DNA from 3 places in the Streptomyces sp. NPDC097595 genome. Region 1 is predicted to be linked to each of the others. Evidence: riboswitches for the same ligand, from Rfam matches in the RefSeq annotation. Region 1 holds a riboswitch; each other region holds the start of a gene.

What was found. A riboswitch is a leader RNA that binds a small molecule or an ion and turns the genes downstream of it on or off. The one in region 1 is predicted to bind cyclic di-AMP.
Positions count from the first base shown of each region.
Region 2: another riboswitch for cyclic di-AMP. It lies ahead of ACIQZN_RS01005 (peptidoglycan DD-metalloendopeptidase family protein); the one in region 1 lies ahead of ACIQZN_RS30095 (transglycosylase family protein).
Region 3: another riboswitch for cyclic di-AMP. It lies ahead of ACIQZN_RS14010 (transglycosylase SLT domain-containing protein); the one in region 1 lies ahead of ACIQZN_RS30095 (transglycosylase family protein).

Region 1 covers NZ_JBIWCN010000024.1:33,900-38,693, reverse strand. Annotated here, with positions in the region: gene eno (phosphopyruvate hydratase) at 1-1,192, opposite strand, end outside; gene ACIQZN_RS30095 (transglycosylase family protein) at 1,500-2,216, opposite strand; cyclic di-AMP (ydaO/yuaA leader) riboswitch at 2,221-2,389, opposite strand; gene ACIQZN_RS30090 (transglycosylase family protein) at 2,675-3,730, opposite strand; gene ACIQZN_RS30085 (recombinase family protein) at 3,918-4,794, opposite strand, start outside.
Region 2 covers NZ_JBIWCN010000001.1:225,805-230,598, reverse strand. Annotated here, with positions in the region: gene ACIQZN_RS01010 (SGNH/GDSL hydrolase family protein) at 1-382, opposite strand, end outside; gene ACIQZN_RS01005 (peptidoglycan DD-metalloendopeptidase family protein) at 566-1,477, opposite strand; cyclic di-AMP (ydaO/yuaA leader) riboswitch at 1,481-1,637, opposite strand; gene ACIQZN_RS01000 (tyrosine-protein phosphatase) at 2,050-2,862, shown strand; gene ACIQZN_RS00995 (DUF6126 family protein) at 2,874-3,050, opposite strand; gene ACIQZN_RS00990 (helix-turn-helix domain-containing protein) at 3,061-3,669, opposite strand; gene ACIQZN_RS00985 (aspartate aminotransferase family protein) at 3,731-4,794, opposite strand, start outside.
Region 3 covers NZ_JBIWCN010000007.1:244,190-248,983, forward strand. Annotated here, with positions in the region: gene ACIQZN_RS14000 ((2,3-dihydroxybenzoyl)adenylate synthase) at 7-1,665, opposite strand; gene ACIQZN_RS14005 (2,3-dihydro-2,3-dihydroxybenzoate dehydrogenase) at 1,717-2,553, opposite strand; cyclic di-AMP (ydaO/yuaA leader) riboswitch at 2,977-3,161, shown strand; gene ACIQZN_RS14010 (transglycosylase SLT domain-containing protein) at 3,165-4,031, shown strand; gene ACIQZN_RS14015 (Rv0909 family putative TA system antitoxin) at 4,205-4,387, shown strand; gene ACIQZN_RS14020 (SpoIIE family protein phosphatase) at 4,534-4,794, shown strand, end outside.

The DNA.
Region 1 (4,794 bases):
TGGCGACGCGGTCCGAGCGGGCCGGGGCGCCGGTCTTGATCTGACCGCAGTTCACGGCGACGGCGAGGTCGGCGATGGTGACGTCCTCGGTCTCGCCGGAGCGGTGCGACATCATGCACTTGAAGCCGTTGCGCTGGGCGAGCTCGACGGCGTCCAGGGTCTCGGTCAGCGAACCGATCTGGTTGACCTTGACGAGCAGGGCGTTGGCGGAGCCCTCCTCGATGCCGCGGGCCAGGCGCTCCGGGTTGGTGACGAAGAGGTCGTCGCCGACGATCTGGACCTTGGCGCCCAGCTTGTCGGTGATGATCTTCCAGCCGGCCCAGTCGTCCTCGTACAGCGGGTCCTCGATGGAGACCAGCGGGTACGCGGAGACGAGCTCCTCGTAGTACTCGGTCATCTCGGCGGCCGAGCGGGACTTGCCCTCGAACTCGTACTTGCCGTCCTTGTAGAACTCCGAGGCGGCGACGTCGAGCGCGAGCGCGATGTCCTTGCCCGGGGCGTAACCGGCCTCCTTGATGGCCTCAAGGATGAGGTCGAGGGCGGCGCGGTTGGACTCCAGGTTCGGCGCGAAGCCGCCCTCGTCGCCGAGGCCGGTGGACAGGCCCTTGGTCTTGAGGACCTTCTTCAGCGTGTGGTAGACCTCGGCGCCCCAGCGCAGGGCCTCGGAGAAGGACTCGGCGCCGATGGGCGCGATCATGAACTCCTGGATGTCCACGTTGGAGTCGGCGTGCGAGCCGCCGTTCAGGATGTTCATCATCGGAACGGGCAGCAGGTGCGCGTTCGGGCCGCCGAGGTAGCGGAACAGCGGGAGGTCGCTGGCCTCGGAGGCGGCGTGGGCGACGGCGAGGGAGACGCCGAGGATGGCGTTGGCGCCGAGCGAGCCCTTGTTCTCCGTGGCGTCCAGGTCGAACATCGCCTGGTCGATGAGGCGCTGCTCGGTGGCGTCGTAGCCGACGAGCTCCGGGCCGATCTGCTCGATCACGGCCAGGACGGCCTTCTCGACGCCCTTGCCCTGGTAGCGGTTGGGGTCGCCGTCGCGAAGCTCAATGGCCTCGAACGCGCCGGTGGAGGCGCCGGACGGAACAGCAGCACGACCGGTGCTGCCGTCGTCGAGGCCGACCTCGACCTCGACCGTGGGGTTGCCCCGGGAGTCGAGGATTTCCCGGGCTACGACGACGTCGATGGACGGCACGAGGCATCTCCTTCTGGGATATGACGCTGGTTGTGCAGGGTCACTTTGGCCTTGCGACAAGAGCCTAACCGGCCCGGCCGTCTGCGTCGGCCGACCGCCCGTCCCCTGGGACGAAAAAGGACCCAAGGACGGGCATACCGGTGTATAACGCCAAATATTTACTGGCCAGTAACTACAACAGTTGAACGGTCCACGAGGTGCGGACGCCCTTGATGCGGCGTGCCCCGGCCCGGCACACACGGGGGGAGAGTGCGTGCCGGGCCGGGGCGGCCTGAGCGATCAGCGAGGAGGGATCGCGGTTGCTTCGTTACTTCGTCAGGTGGAGCTGCTGACCCGGGTAGATCAGGTCGGCGTCCTGGACGATGTCCTTGTTCAGCTTGAACAGCTTCGCCCAGCCACCCTTGACGTGGTGGTCGGCGGCGATCTTGCTCAGCGTGTCACCGGCGACGACCTTGTACTCGCCGTCACCCTTGGCGACCTTCTTGCCGGTGGGCGTGGTGACCGTCTTCTTCGGGGCGTCCGCGCGGTCGGAGCGGTTGGTGGCCGGGGCCTCGGTGCGCTCGGCCTTCTTCGGGGCGGCCTCCTGCTTGGGGGCGGCCTCCTGCTTCGCGGCACCGGAGCCGGTGTCGACGCCCGGGTCGACACCGTCGTTGGTCAGGTTGCCGGCACCGGCGCAGGACCAGGCGCCCGGGCCCTGGAGGTCGAGGAGCTTCTCGGCGGTGGCGATCTGCTGGGCCTTGGTGGCCAGGTCGGCGCGGGGCGCGTACTGCGTACCGCCGGCGGCGGCCCAGCTGGACTGCGAGAACTGCAGGCCGCCGTAGTAGCCGTTGCCGGTGTTGATCGACCAGTTGCCACCGGACTCGCACTGGGCGACGGCGTCCCACGTGGAGACGGAGGCGGCGGAGGCGTTGGTCGCGCCCATCAGCGGCACGGCGACGGCGGCACCGGCGACACCGGCGAGCGTCGCGACGCGGACGGCCTTGGAGGGGCGGCGGTGCTTGTTGCCCTTGCGGTTGAGCAGCATCGAGTCTTCTCCTCACCGACGCCTGCGAGGTGAGCTGTCGGGTTCGGGCCAAGTGAGTTGCCCGGCCGCGCTCCTGGCGCGACTTCACCCCTAGCCGGCCCCGATACGTCTCCCGACGTCCGGGCCCAGCGCCTACCTGGGTCCCCCGCTCCTGCCTACGGCGCTTGCGCGTCTGTTCCCTTCGACCGACGGCAGGATTCGGCGTGACGGTCGACGGGGCCCGCGGTGCGAGCGGTTCTGACCGTAATCACACCCACCGGTCATATTCAAAGAAGGACATACCGGATAATCATCCCGTAAGAGCATCCGATGAACCCTCATTTGTGCAGGTCGGAACGGATGCGGCGGGACCTCCCGGACAAGGGGCGTGAGTTCACACAAAGAGACCCATGTCTCACTCGGTCAAAAGTGGGACATGGGCCTCTTAAACCACCCAAAGCACAAGGGGCTCTAACGGCTCATCCGGCGCTCTCGGCGACCTTGTCCTGGGCCGGGTCGCCCAGGCCCAGATCGAGGTTCTGACCGGGCAGGATGAGGTCCGGGTCGGAGCCCACCTCGGCCTTGTTCGCCTCGTACAGCCCGGGCCAGCCGCCGGGCAGGTCCTGCGCGTCGGCGATCGCCCAGAGGTTGTCACCCGGCCGCACGGTGTACGTGCCGTCAGCCGGCCGCGTGGCGCTGTCGCGTGCGTCGCCGTCACCCCGCGAGGCGTGCCGGCCCGCGTCGCGCCCGTCGGCCGTCCCGGCGGTGTCCTCGGCGGCCGGGGTGCCCCGGTGCTTGCCGCCCTTCGCCCGCGCGTCGTCCGTCGCGCCCCCGGAGGGGTCCGCGGAGGGGTCGGCCGAGGGCGTGGTGGACGGGTCTGCCGAGGCGGTCGGGTCGGCGGACGGGGCGCCCGAGGGGTCGGCGGACGGGGAGGCGGTGGCGTCGCCCTCGGCGCTCTTGCCCGCGTGCTTGCCGGAGCTCTTACCGGCCTTCTTGTCCGTGGTCGCGCCGCCGGACGCCTCGTCCGAGGGGGTGGCCGCCGAGCCCGAGGACGCGTCGTCCACCGGGTCGGCGCCGAGACCGGCGTCGAGGCCCGAGTCCGCACCCCGGGTGGGCTCGTCCGCGCCCGTGTCACCCGGGTCCACGTCCGCCTTGCCCGCGGCCTTGGTGAGCCCGGAGATCACCGCACAGCTGGGCCACGCCTTCGGGCCCTTGGCGGCCAGGACCCGCTCGGCCACCGCGATCTGCTGCGAGCGGCTGGCGAGGTCGGCGCGCTCCGCGTACGCCTCACCGCCGTACGCCTTCCACAGCTCCGGCGTGAACTGGAGACCGCCGTAGGAGCCGTTGCCGAGGTCGGCGCTCCACATCCCGCCGCTCTCGCAGTCGGCCACCCGGTCCCAGGTCGCGGTGTCCGCGGCGTGCGCGCTCGCGGCGCCGAGCAGCGGGATGGCGATGGCCGAGCCGGTGACGCCTGCGGCGACCACGATGGCGGGTGCCTGACGAGGGCGGCGGTGTCTGCCGTTCGCGGAGCCCATGGGAGATGCCTTCCGTGTGACTGACAAGCGACTGGTGAGTCGAACGGTGAACCTAGCGAAACTCGAACGTGAGTCACAAGTCGATGCAGTAGAGATCACGCGAAAGTCACAGACTTGACGGAGTGTCACTTTCAGCCGCCCGCGCATGCCCCTTCCACAGCCTCGGAGAAGCGCCGGACCTGCCGCCTCACAGCGCTGTACCGGCATCGAGAGCGTCACTGCGCACCTGCCCCGGCAGTCCTTCACGCGGTTGAACGGTGACGGTGAGCTGCGGCAGCACTGAATGCCAGTACGCCTCCACACCCCGGCGGTCCGCTCCCAGAACTGCCATGATCTCCGGCCAGGCTCCCCGCTTCCACCAGAAGAGCTGGCGCTCTCTCATGGGGTTGATCGGCCCCCAGATAAGCGGCATCTCGACCCACGACAAGCCGCTCCGCAACCTGTGGAGCATGCCGGAGAACTGGACCCGAATGTCGTACTTCGAGATGAAGTGCTTTTTCGACTTCTCGGGGAGGAACCGGCGCAATATCGCCATAACCGCTTCCCACTCCTCACCCGTCGGGTCGGGAGGTACCAACGTCCCCGTCTCGTGATGCCACGCCCTGACCTCGCACCTGATGCCGGACCTACCCGCCTTACCCATCGCCCGAGGTGTGACACGGACGTTGAGGAAGTCGCACAGCTCCTTGCGCTCGTCCGGCGTCATGCTGTCGAGACCCTCGCTCGCGTTGCTCGCGAGGGCGGCAAGTTTCCCCGCCTGCCACTGGTGATCGGCTTGTGCCCGCAGCCATTGCCCGGCGATTTCCTTCTGCCTTCTGCACTCCTCCAGCTCCTGCTCCATCGCCTTGAGCCCGGCCTTGAGCACAAGGGGATCGATGCCGGCTGCCAGGTATGCGGGCACCTGCCGGTGGATGAGGTCCTCTCGCACCGCGATGTCGTCGGCGAGAACGCGTACCCGCTTCTCGTACTTCTCCTTGTCCCCCTGCGGGCTGCTGAGGCACTCGGCTACCCTCGCCCACGGCTGGTCCTTGTCCTTCATGAGCTCGGCCAGTTGGGTCCAGACG
Region 2 (4,794 bases), on a different contig from region 1:
GGTCGGCGACCGCCCGCTCGAAGCGTTCGGCCACGTCGTCCGGGTCGGTGCCCGGCCGGATGATGTCGTTGCCGCCGGCGCAGAAGCTCACCAGATCGGGGGCGAGTTCCTTGGCGCGGGGCACCTGCTCCTCGACTATCTGGTCGAGGAGGCGTCCTCGTACGGCGAGATTGGCGTACCGGAAGTCCCCGGTCGCCGGGCCGGGCTCCGGGAGCCGGTCCGCGAGGAGTACCGCGAGCCGGTCGGCCCAGCCGACGAACCTTCCGTCCGGGCCGGGGTCGCCGACTCCCTCGGTGAAGCTGTCGCCAATCGCCGCGTACGACCCGATGGCGCCCTGTCGGTCGACGGCGCCCTGCTGGAGGTTGTTCGAATCGTCTGCCACAACCGCATATCCTGCACCCCGGAATGTGACCTACGCGACCGTAATAAGGGGTTGACGGGTGGTGAGATAAACCACCCGGTCAGTTTTCGGTAAAGGGGGAATAAGCAGAGGGACGGCGCACCGCCGTGCGCCGTCCCTCTGTGTCGTTCAGGGGCCCGGATCACCGGGCCGGTACTGCCTGGATCAGACGTTGATCCCGTGCGACGCCAGGTAGGCGATCGGGTCGATGTCCGAGCCGTACTCCGGGCCGGTGCGGATCTCGAAGTGGAGGTGCGGGCCGGTGGCGTTGCCGGTGGCGCCGGAGAGGCCGACCTGCTGGCCCACGGTCACGGTCTGGCCCGCCGAGACGGAGAGCGAGGACATGTGGCCGTACTGGGAGTAGTGGCCGTCGGCGTGCTTGATGACGACCTGGTTGCCGTAGGCGCCGCCCCAGCCGGCGGTGACGACGGTGCCGGAGGTGATGGCCTTCACGCTGGTGCCGGTGGAGACGGGGAAGTCGATGCCGGTGTGGCTGCCGCTGGACCAGCTGGCACCGGAGGCGCGGTAGGCGGTGGTGTGGTTGCCGGGGACCGGGTGGACGTAGCCGGAGGCGTTGTCCTGGGAGGCCGGGGCCTCGGTCTGCGCCTCGGTCTTGGTCTCGACCTTCGTCTCGGCCTTGGGTGCGGCCTTCGCCTCGGTCTTCTCCGCCGTCTTGGCGGGGGCCTTGGACGGGGTCGCGGCGGCGGGGGCCGCCTTGGCGCCGAGGGTGAGCTTCATGCCCGGGAAGATCAGGCTCGGGTTCTCGCCGACGGCCTCGCGGTTGTCCTGGTACAGCTTGTGCCAGCCGCCCTTGAGGTGGTGCTGGGCCGCGATCTTCGACAGGTAGTCGCCGGAGACGACCGAGTACGTGGTGGTGCCGGCGCTCTTCGCGGGCTTGGCCGGGGCGGTGTGCGCGGCGACCGACTTCGACGTGGCCGGGGCGGACTGCTCCGCGGCGTGGGCACCGGTGGCGCCGAGCAGCGGAAGCGCGATGACGGCTCCGCCGGCGCTCGCGGCGACGACGCCACGGGCGATGGTGCTGGACTTGGGACGGCGGTGCTTACCCGAATTGGGCATGAAGAATTTCCTCTCCGGCGCCTGCGAGGTGAGCTGTCGGGTTCGGGCTGGAGATGCCCGGCCGCGCCTGGCGCGACTTCACCCCTAGCCGTCCGGTCGTCCCGGTCGGCGGCTTACCTGGTTCCCCCGCTCCTGCCACACGGTGAAGTGGATGCGAATTCCGGACGGCGGCAGGATTGGGCGTTCCATCCGGATGGCATGGAACGTAAGCGAGCCGGGACGGCGGAAACAAGCCACGTGTTCGGCACCGGATTCCGCACCGGAATTGCGGTGCGGAATTCCGGTCACACTCCGTGGATTACGGATCTTGGCTTTCCGCGCGGCGCGGGGACTACCCAGCCGGGCCGTCACCACACACCGTCACGGATATGATCCCGCTCACGAGCGGGTGATCATCTCCCGCACAACCGGGGCAGGTTGGGCATATCCCATCAATACGGACATGTCGCGGTCGTCCTCCGCGTCGACGGGGAGCGGGCGGCCGAGATGATTGCCCCAGGAACCGATGTCGTATCGTCGCGGTCGTGGGCCCGTCGGCGACACGCGCCGGGGCAGAGCCTCCAGGAGTGACCGTGACGCAGCAGCTGCCGCAGACCCCGCCGGCGGAGCCCGTACTCACCGGCGTCCGCAACTTCCGCGACGTGGGCGGCCTGCCCACCACCGACGGCCGCCAAGTCCGGCACGGCAGGCTCTACCGCAGCGGCCACCTGGCACACGCCACGGCCGAGGACGCGACGTTCCTCGGCGGGCTCGGCCTGCACACGGTCTTCGACTTCCGCAACACGGCGGACCACAAGCTGGACGGCCTGGACATCGAGCTGCCCGGCGTACGGAATGTGAGCATCCCGCTCAGCGACCCGGCGGACGGCGCGGAGTTCTGGCGGATGGTGCGCGACGGCAACATCGCGGAGCTGCGCTCGATCCTGGCCGACGGCAAGGGGACCCGCCGCATGGTCGCCTCGTACCGCTCGATCATCCTGGAGCGCACCGCCGAGCACAGCCGGGTGCTGCACGCCCTGGCCGAGGACAGCGTGCCCGCCCTGATGCACTGCGCGGCCGGCAAGGACCGGGCCGGGCTCTCCATCGCGGTGACGCTGCTGGCGGTGGGCGTCGGACGCGAGACCATCGAGGCCGACTACCTCAAGTCGAACGACGCGCACCGCCGCTACCGCATCCGGCGCAGCGACACCTCGGCCGCCGGGTTGTCCCCGGAGGTGCTGGAGCTGCTCAACCCGCTCTTCGGCGCCCAGCCCGACTACCTCGCCGCGGCCTTCGCCGCCATCGACGAGACCTGGGGCGGCACCGACCGCTATCTCGCCGACGGGCTGAAGCTCACGCCCGCCACCCGTGAGCAGCTGCGCGAACGCCTCCTCGACGAGAGCTGAGCCGGCTCCCCCTACTGGTTGTGCATGCCGACCGCGAAGAGCAGGTACAGGAACGCGGCGATGACATGCCCGACCACGAGATAGGCGAAGAGGCGGATGACGAGTCCGCGCGGCATCTTCTTCTCCTGGGTGTCGGCGCCGGGACGCGGGGCCGGGGTGAGCGGGTCGTAGTGCTCTGAATCGGACATGACGGGCCTCTCAGCGACGGTGGACCTGGCCACCGAGGCACAGGTCGGCGGCGGGGCTCTGCAGCAGGGTGTGGACGAAGAGCAGCTCGGCGCCCTCGGGTTCGGGGGCGGCGATCCGGTGCGGGGTGAGCGAGTCGAAGTGCGCGCCGTCCCCGGGCGCGAGGTCGTGGACCGTCTCGCCGAGCGTCACCCGGAGGCGGCCGCTCAGGACGTACAGCCACTCCTCGCCGGGGTGGACGCGGACCAGGTCGCCCTGGGCGCCGTACGGGACGCGGACGCGCAGCGCCTGCATCGCCCGGCCGGAGCCGCCGGCCTGCTGGTACAGCCAGCCGTCGGCGGCCGGGCCCTCGAACGGGCGGCCGCGGACGATCGCGTCACGTTCCGGGGGCATCTCGCCGAGCAGCTCGGAGACCGTCGTACCGTAGATCCTGGCCAGCTGGAGCAGCATCGGCAGCGAGGGCTGGCGCCGGCCCGTTTCGAGCCGGGAGAGGTGGGCGGGCGAGAGCCCGGCCCGCTGGGCCGCGGTCTCCAGGGTGAGACCACGGCCTCGGCGCAGATCGCGCAGGCGTGGCGCGACACCGGGCAGCTCACCGGCCGCCAGGTCGTCCGGAGGGTTCATACCTCCATTGGGCCCAAGAATTTCCCCTGAGGCAAATTTCTTGCCTCAGGGGCAAAACGCCTCAGCGGTTGGCGACGGCCTGCTTCACCAGGGTCCGTCCGAAGTCCCACATCAGTCCCCCGCCGCTGTGCGCGTCGTCCATGACGGCGGTGAACGCCTCCACGAAGCGGTCGACGTCCGCGTCATCGATGACCAGCGGCGGGATCAGCTTGATCACTTCGAGGTGGTCGCCGGAGACCTGGGTCAGGATGCGGTGCTTCTGGAGCAGCGGCACGACGACCATCTGCGCGAAGAGCCCCTTGCGGGCCGCCTGAAGCATGGTCCAGCGGCTGCGCAACTTCAGCGAGGTGGGGCGGCCGAACTCGATGCCGATCATCAGCCCGCGCCCCCGCACCTCGTGCAGCAGCTCGTAGCGCCCGACGAGCGCGGACAGCCGCTCACGGAGCAGGTCGCCGGTGCGGCGCGCGTGCGCGACGGTCTCCTCGTCCTCCATCACCGACAGCACCGCGAGCCCCGCCGCCATGGCCTGGGCGTTGGACCCGAAGCTCGCGGAGTGGACGAGGACCCGGTCCATCGAGGAGTAGACCCGCTTGAAGATCCAGTCCTTGCCGAGCGTCGCCCCGACCGGGACATAGCCGCCGGAGAGCGCCTTGGCAACGCAGACGAGGTCCGGTTCCACCCCCTCCTCGTGCTGGTACGCGTAGAAGTCGCCGGTCCTGCCGAGGCCGGTCTGCACCTCGTCGGCGATGAGGAGGGCCTTGTGCTTGCGCAGCAGCTCCTGCGCCTCGCGCAGATAGCCGGGCGGCGCGGCGAGCACCCCCTTGCCCTGGATCGGCTCCACCACCAGGGCGGCCACATCGCCCTTCTTCAGCTCGCGCCGCAGCGCGGCGAGGTCGCCGAGCGGGACCGCGGTGTCGGGCAGCAGCGGGGCGAAGCCGTCCCGGAACCCGCCCTCGCCGTTCACCGAGAGCGAGCCGGTGGTCAGCCCGTGGAAAGCGTGGTCGCAGTACAGGACGCGCGGCCTGCCGGTGGCGTACCGGGCGAACTTGAGGGCCGTCTCGACGGCCTCGGTGCCGCTGTTGCCGAAGAACACCCGGTCCAGGTGCGGGCTGTGGCTCAGCAGCT
Region 3 (4,794 bases), on a different contig from region 1:
GCGGACTCAGTTCTGTGCGGGGGGAGTTGACGTGGAGGCGGGGGCGGAATCGGTGCGCAGGCCCTTCTTGCTGACCTTGCCGATCCCCGTCTGCGGGAACACATCCACGAATTCGACGAGGTCGGGCACCTTGTACGCGGCGATACCGCGTTCGCGCACATGCCGCTTCACGGCGAGCGCCCCGGGCGGTTCGGCGCCCTCGCGCAGGATCACGTACGCCAGGGTGCGTTCACCGAGATACGGGTCGGCCACCCCGACCACCGAGACGTCGTGCACCGACGGGTGGGCCAGGATGATGTTCTCGATCTCCTCCGGCGCGACCTTCTCGCCGCCCCGGTTGATCTGGTCCTTCGCCCGCCCCTCCACGACGAGATGGCCGGACGGGGTGCGGCGCACGATGTCGCCCGTGCGGTAGAACCCGTCCTCGGTGAACGCGGTCCTGTTGTGCTCGGGGGCGCGCCAGTAGCCCCGGATCGTGTACGGGCCCCGGGTCAGCAGATGGCCGAACCGCCCGTCCGGGACGTCCTGTCCGGCGTCGTCCACGATGCGGATCTCGTCGTCCTCGGAGATCGGCCGGCCCTGGGTGGAGACGACGGTCTCGTAGTCGTCGTCCAGGCGCGTGTAGTTGACGAGGCCCTCGGCCATGCCGAAGACCTGCATCAGCCGGCAGCCGAGCGCCGGTTCGAGGCGCCGGGCGGCCGTCTCACTGTATTTGGCGCCGCCGACCAGGATCAGCTCCAGGCTCGACAGGTCCTGCTCCGCCGCAGCGGCCGCGTCCGTCCACACCAGGGCGAGCGGTGGCACCATGCCCGTCATGGTGACGCGCTCCCGCTCGATCACCGGGAACGCCGTGGCCGGGTCGGGGCGCGGGCAGAGGACCACGGTGCCGCCCGCGTACAGCGTGCCGAGCCAACCGGGTGAGCTCATCGGGAAGTTGTGCGCGGCGGGCAGGATCACGAGGAAGCGGGTGTCCGCGTCGACGCCGCAGATCTCGTTGGAGCCGCGCAGCGAGTAGATGTAGTCGTCGTGCGTACGGGGGATGAGCTTCGGCACCCCCGTGGTGCCGCCGGACAGCTGGAGGAAGGCCAGGTCGTGCGGTTCGGGCCCGTCCTCGGGCTCCCCGGCCGCGTCGCACGGCACATCGGACAGGGCGGTGTGCTCGCCCGGGTCGCCGACGACGAACACATGCTTCAGGCCGGGCGCCCGGTCCCGTACGGCGGTGGCGAGCGCGCGGTAGTCGAATCCGGCGTGCTGGTCCGGGATGACGTAGGCGACGGCCTCGGCGAAGGAGCAGAAGTAGCCGATCTCCGTCTCGCGGTGGGCGGGCAGCGCGTATACGGGGAGTGCGCCGATCCGGAAGAGGGCGAAGACGACCTCGGCGAACTCGGCGATGTTGGGCAGCTGGACGACTACCCGGTCGCCCTTGGCTATCCCGCGCGCCCGGAAGCCGGCCGCCAGCCGGGCCGCGCGCTCGTCCAGCTCCCGGTACGTCCAGGCGCGGCGCCCGGGCGCGGGGTCGATCAGCGCGACGCGGTCGCCGTGGGCCTCGGCCCGTTCGCGCAGCATGCCGGTGAAGGTCTCGCCGCGCCAGTGCCCGGCCGCGCGGTAGCGGGCGGCGAACTCCGCGGGCCAGGTCGGGGCGTCTTCGTACGGTGAGGCAGTCATCGTTCCAGGTCTCCAGGGGGATGGCCGTTGTGAGGGCGCCGGTCGGACGGGTCAGGCGCGCAGGGTGGCGCCGCCGTCGACGTACAGGTCGTGCAGGGTGATGTGGCGGGCCCGGTCGGACACGAGGAAGGCGACCGCCTCGGCGATGTCGGCCGGTTCGGCGATGCGGCCGAGCGGGATGCCCGTGCGGTAGCTCGCCAGGTCCCCGGCTATGACGCGCTGCGCGGCGGGCCCGTCGTCGTGCGCCTCACCGGCCGGCCACATCCCGCGCTGCATGTCGGTGAGCGTGGAGCCGGGCGAGACCGTGTTGCAGCGGACGCCCCGGGGGGCCAGTTCCAGGCCGAGGCACTTGGTGAACATGACGGAGGCGGCCTTCGACGCGGCGTACGCCGCCATGGTCGTACGGGGGATGCCGGCGGCGTTGGACGCGACGGTGACGATGCTGCCCGCGCCCCGCTCCGCCATCCGGCGCGCCACGGACCGCGAGACGTGGAAGACCCCGTCCGTGTTGACGGCGAACGTCGCCCGCCAGTCCTCGTCGGTCAGCTCGGTGACGGGTGAACAGCGCAGTATCCCGGCCACGTTGACCGCGATGTCGAGAGCGCCGAGCGTGTCCTCCGCCTCCGCGACCAGGGCCTCGACGGCGGCCGCGTCCGTGACGTCCAGCGCCCGGGCCACGACGCTCCCTTCGTGCTCCCGGGCGAGGGCGTCGACGCCCTCCGGGGCCGCGTCGGTCGCCAGGACCCGGCAGCCGCGCGCGACGAGCGCCCGCACGACCGCCTCTCCTATGCCGCGTCCGGCTCCCGTCACGAGGGCGAGCCGCCCGGTGAGTTCCTGGTCGGCCGGGGCGACGGAAGGACGGGAAGAAGGGGCGGAATGCGGCGCCATGGTCTTGGGGTCTCCCTGTGACGGTGAACGAGGGGCGGCAACACTTAGGTAAGCCTAACCATAGAGTGATCACGCGAGCGAGGGGGTCGGAACCCGCGATCCTGGCCGTTCCCGGGTCGCCGGATGCCCTTTTTGCACCTACTTGAGCAAAAAGTCAATTACGGGCGATCAGGGCGGTTTTGATGGTGCCAGACACACTCAAAACGGACTAATGCTTCTATTACGCCCACAGTGGGCAGCGTCACGTCAGCCGTTTCTGACGCGCAATCCGATCTCCCGGTTCCCAGTCGTGCCAAGAAATTTGACTTCCCCCGACTCGGGCGATCATGAGCATTTCCTTTGATTGATCTTGCAAAACAATTGTGATCAGCAATTCCGGGCTTGTTCCGGCTGTCGTTTCTCGCTTACGGTCCCGTCATCAATCCGGATGGAACGCCGAATCCTGCCGCCGTCCGGGAACCCGACCACTCACGTACGGCAGGAGCGGGGGACCCAGGTTTGCCGCCGGTCCGGAATCCGGAGCGGCTAGGGGTGAAGTCGCCATGTGCGACCGGACATCTCCAGTCCGAACCCGACAGCTCACCTCGTAGGCGACGGAGAGGAAATACGCCATGACCCTCACGGGTAAGCACCGTCGTGCCAAGTCCGCGTCCCTGACCCGCGGTTTCATCGCCGTCAGCGCGGGCGGAGCCGTTCTCGCGCTCCCCCTGATCTCGGCCGGATCGGCCTCCGCCGCCCCCGCCAAGACCGTCGTCGCCGAAAAGGCCGCGGCCCCGACTTCCGTCGCCGGCAAGGAAATTGCCGTGCGCAAGGCCGCGCCCACCACCTATTCCGTGGTGTCCGGCGATTCGCTTTACAAGATCGCCCAGGGGCATTCCCTCAGCGGCGGCTGGGAGCGGCTGTACAAGGACAACCGCGGTGCCGTCGGCGGCAACCCCGACCTCATTCACCCGGGCCTGAAGCTCACCATCGGCGCCAAGTCCGAGGCCGCCGCCCCCAAGGCCGCGAAGAAGAGCGCATTCAAGGCGGAGACCGCCGAGAAGAACGGCGACACCGCCCCCCGGACGGAGAGCGCCGACCGCGCCGACCGCTCCGAGCGCACCGTCGTCCCGGTCGCCGCCGAGAAGCCCGCCGAGACCCAGGCGTCCGTCACGTACACCGACGACCTCGACGGCTGGATCAAGGAATCCCTGGCGATCATGGCGCAGCATGGCATCCCCGGCAGCTACGACGGCATCTACCGCAACATCATGCGCGAGTCCTCGGGCAACCCGATGGCGATCAACAACTGGGACATCAACGCCGTCAACGGCACCCCCTCCAAGGGGCTGCTCCAGGTGATCCAGCCCACCTTCGACGCGTACCACGTGCCCGGTACGTCGATGGACCTCTACGACCCGGTCGCCAACATCACGGCCGCGTGCAACTACGCCGCCGCCACGTACGGCTCGATGGACAACGTCTTCGGCGCGTACTGATCCACACCGGCCCCGCGCTCGGGGCAGGGTCGTGAGCAGGGGCGGGAAGAAGCGGAAGCGCTTCTTCCCGCCCCTTTCGCGTGCCCTGCCGCCCACGGTGGCCCCGGCCCCGGAATGCGAGGGCACGGCAAGGCGCGGATGCTGGAACGGTCAGCGTCTCTAGGAGGTCAGTCATGGGCATGCTCGACAAGATCAAGGACATGATCAAGGGGCATCCGGACCAGGCCCGCCAGGGAGTCGAGAAGGGCGGCGACTACGTCGACAAGAAGACCGGCGGCAAGTACAGCGGCCAGGTCGACTCGGCCCAGCAGAAGGCCAATGACCAGTTCGGTGACAGGCCGGACCAGGGCCGGTAATCGCTGGCCCGGACCGTGCGGGAGCGGTGGACGCCACAGCCGTGGTGTCCACCGCTCCCGCGTGTCGCGCCGCGCCCCGCCGGCCGTGCGGGCCCGGGGGGCGCCTCCGACGTGCCGCACCGGCCGCCCGGGAGCATGCTGGCTGTGTGACCTGGCACGGCGCGGCCGGGCGGCTGCCGTTCGGCCCGAGCGGCGGACCGCCCGCAGGACCGGAGGACGGCCGGGCACCGGACGACCTGTCCCTGGTGCTCGCCCAGTCCGTCGTACACGCCGTCGAGGCGGTCGGCGGCCGGGCCGGCGGGATCTACCTCCCCTCGCGCACCCCCGGCCTGCTCCGGCTGGCCGTCCTCGCCGGATTCCCCGTCCCCCTGCTCCGCCCCTGGTGGCGGATGCACGTGAACCGGCCG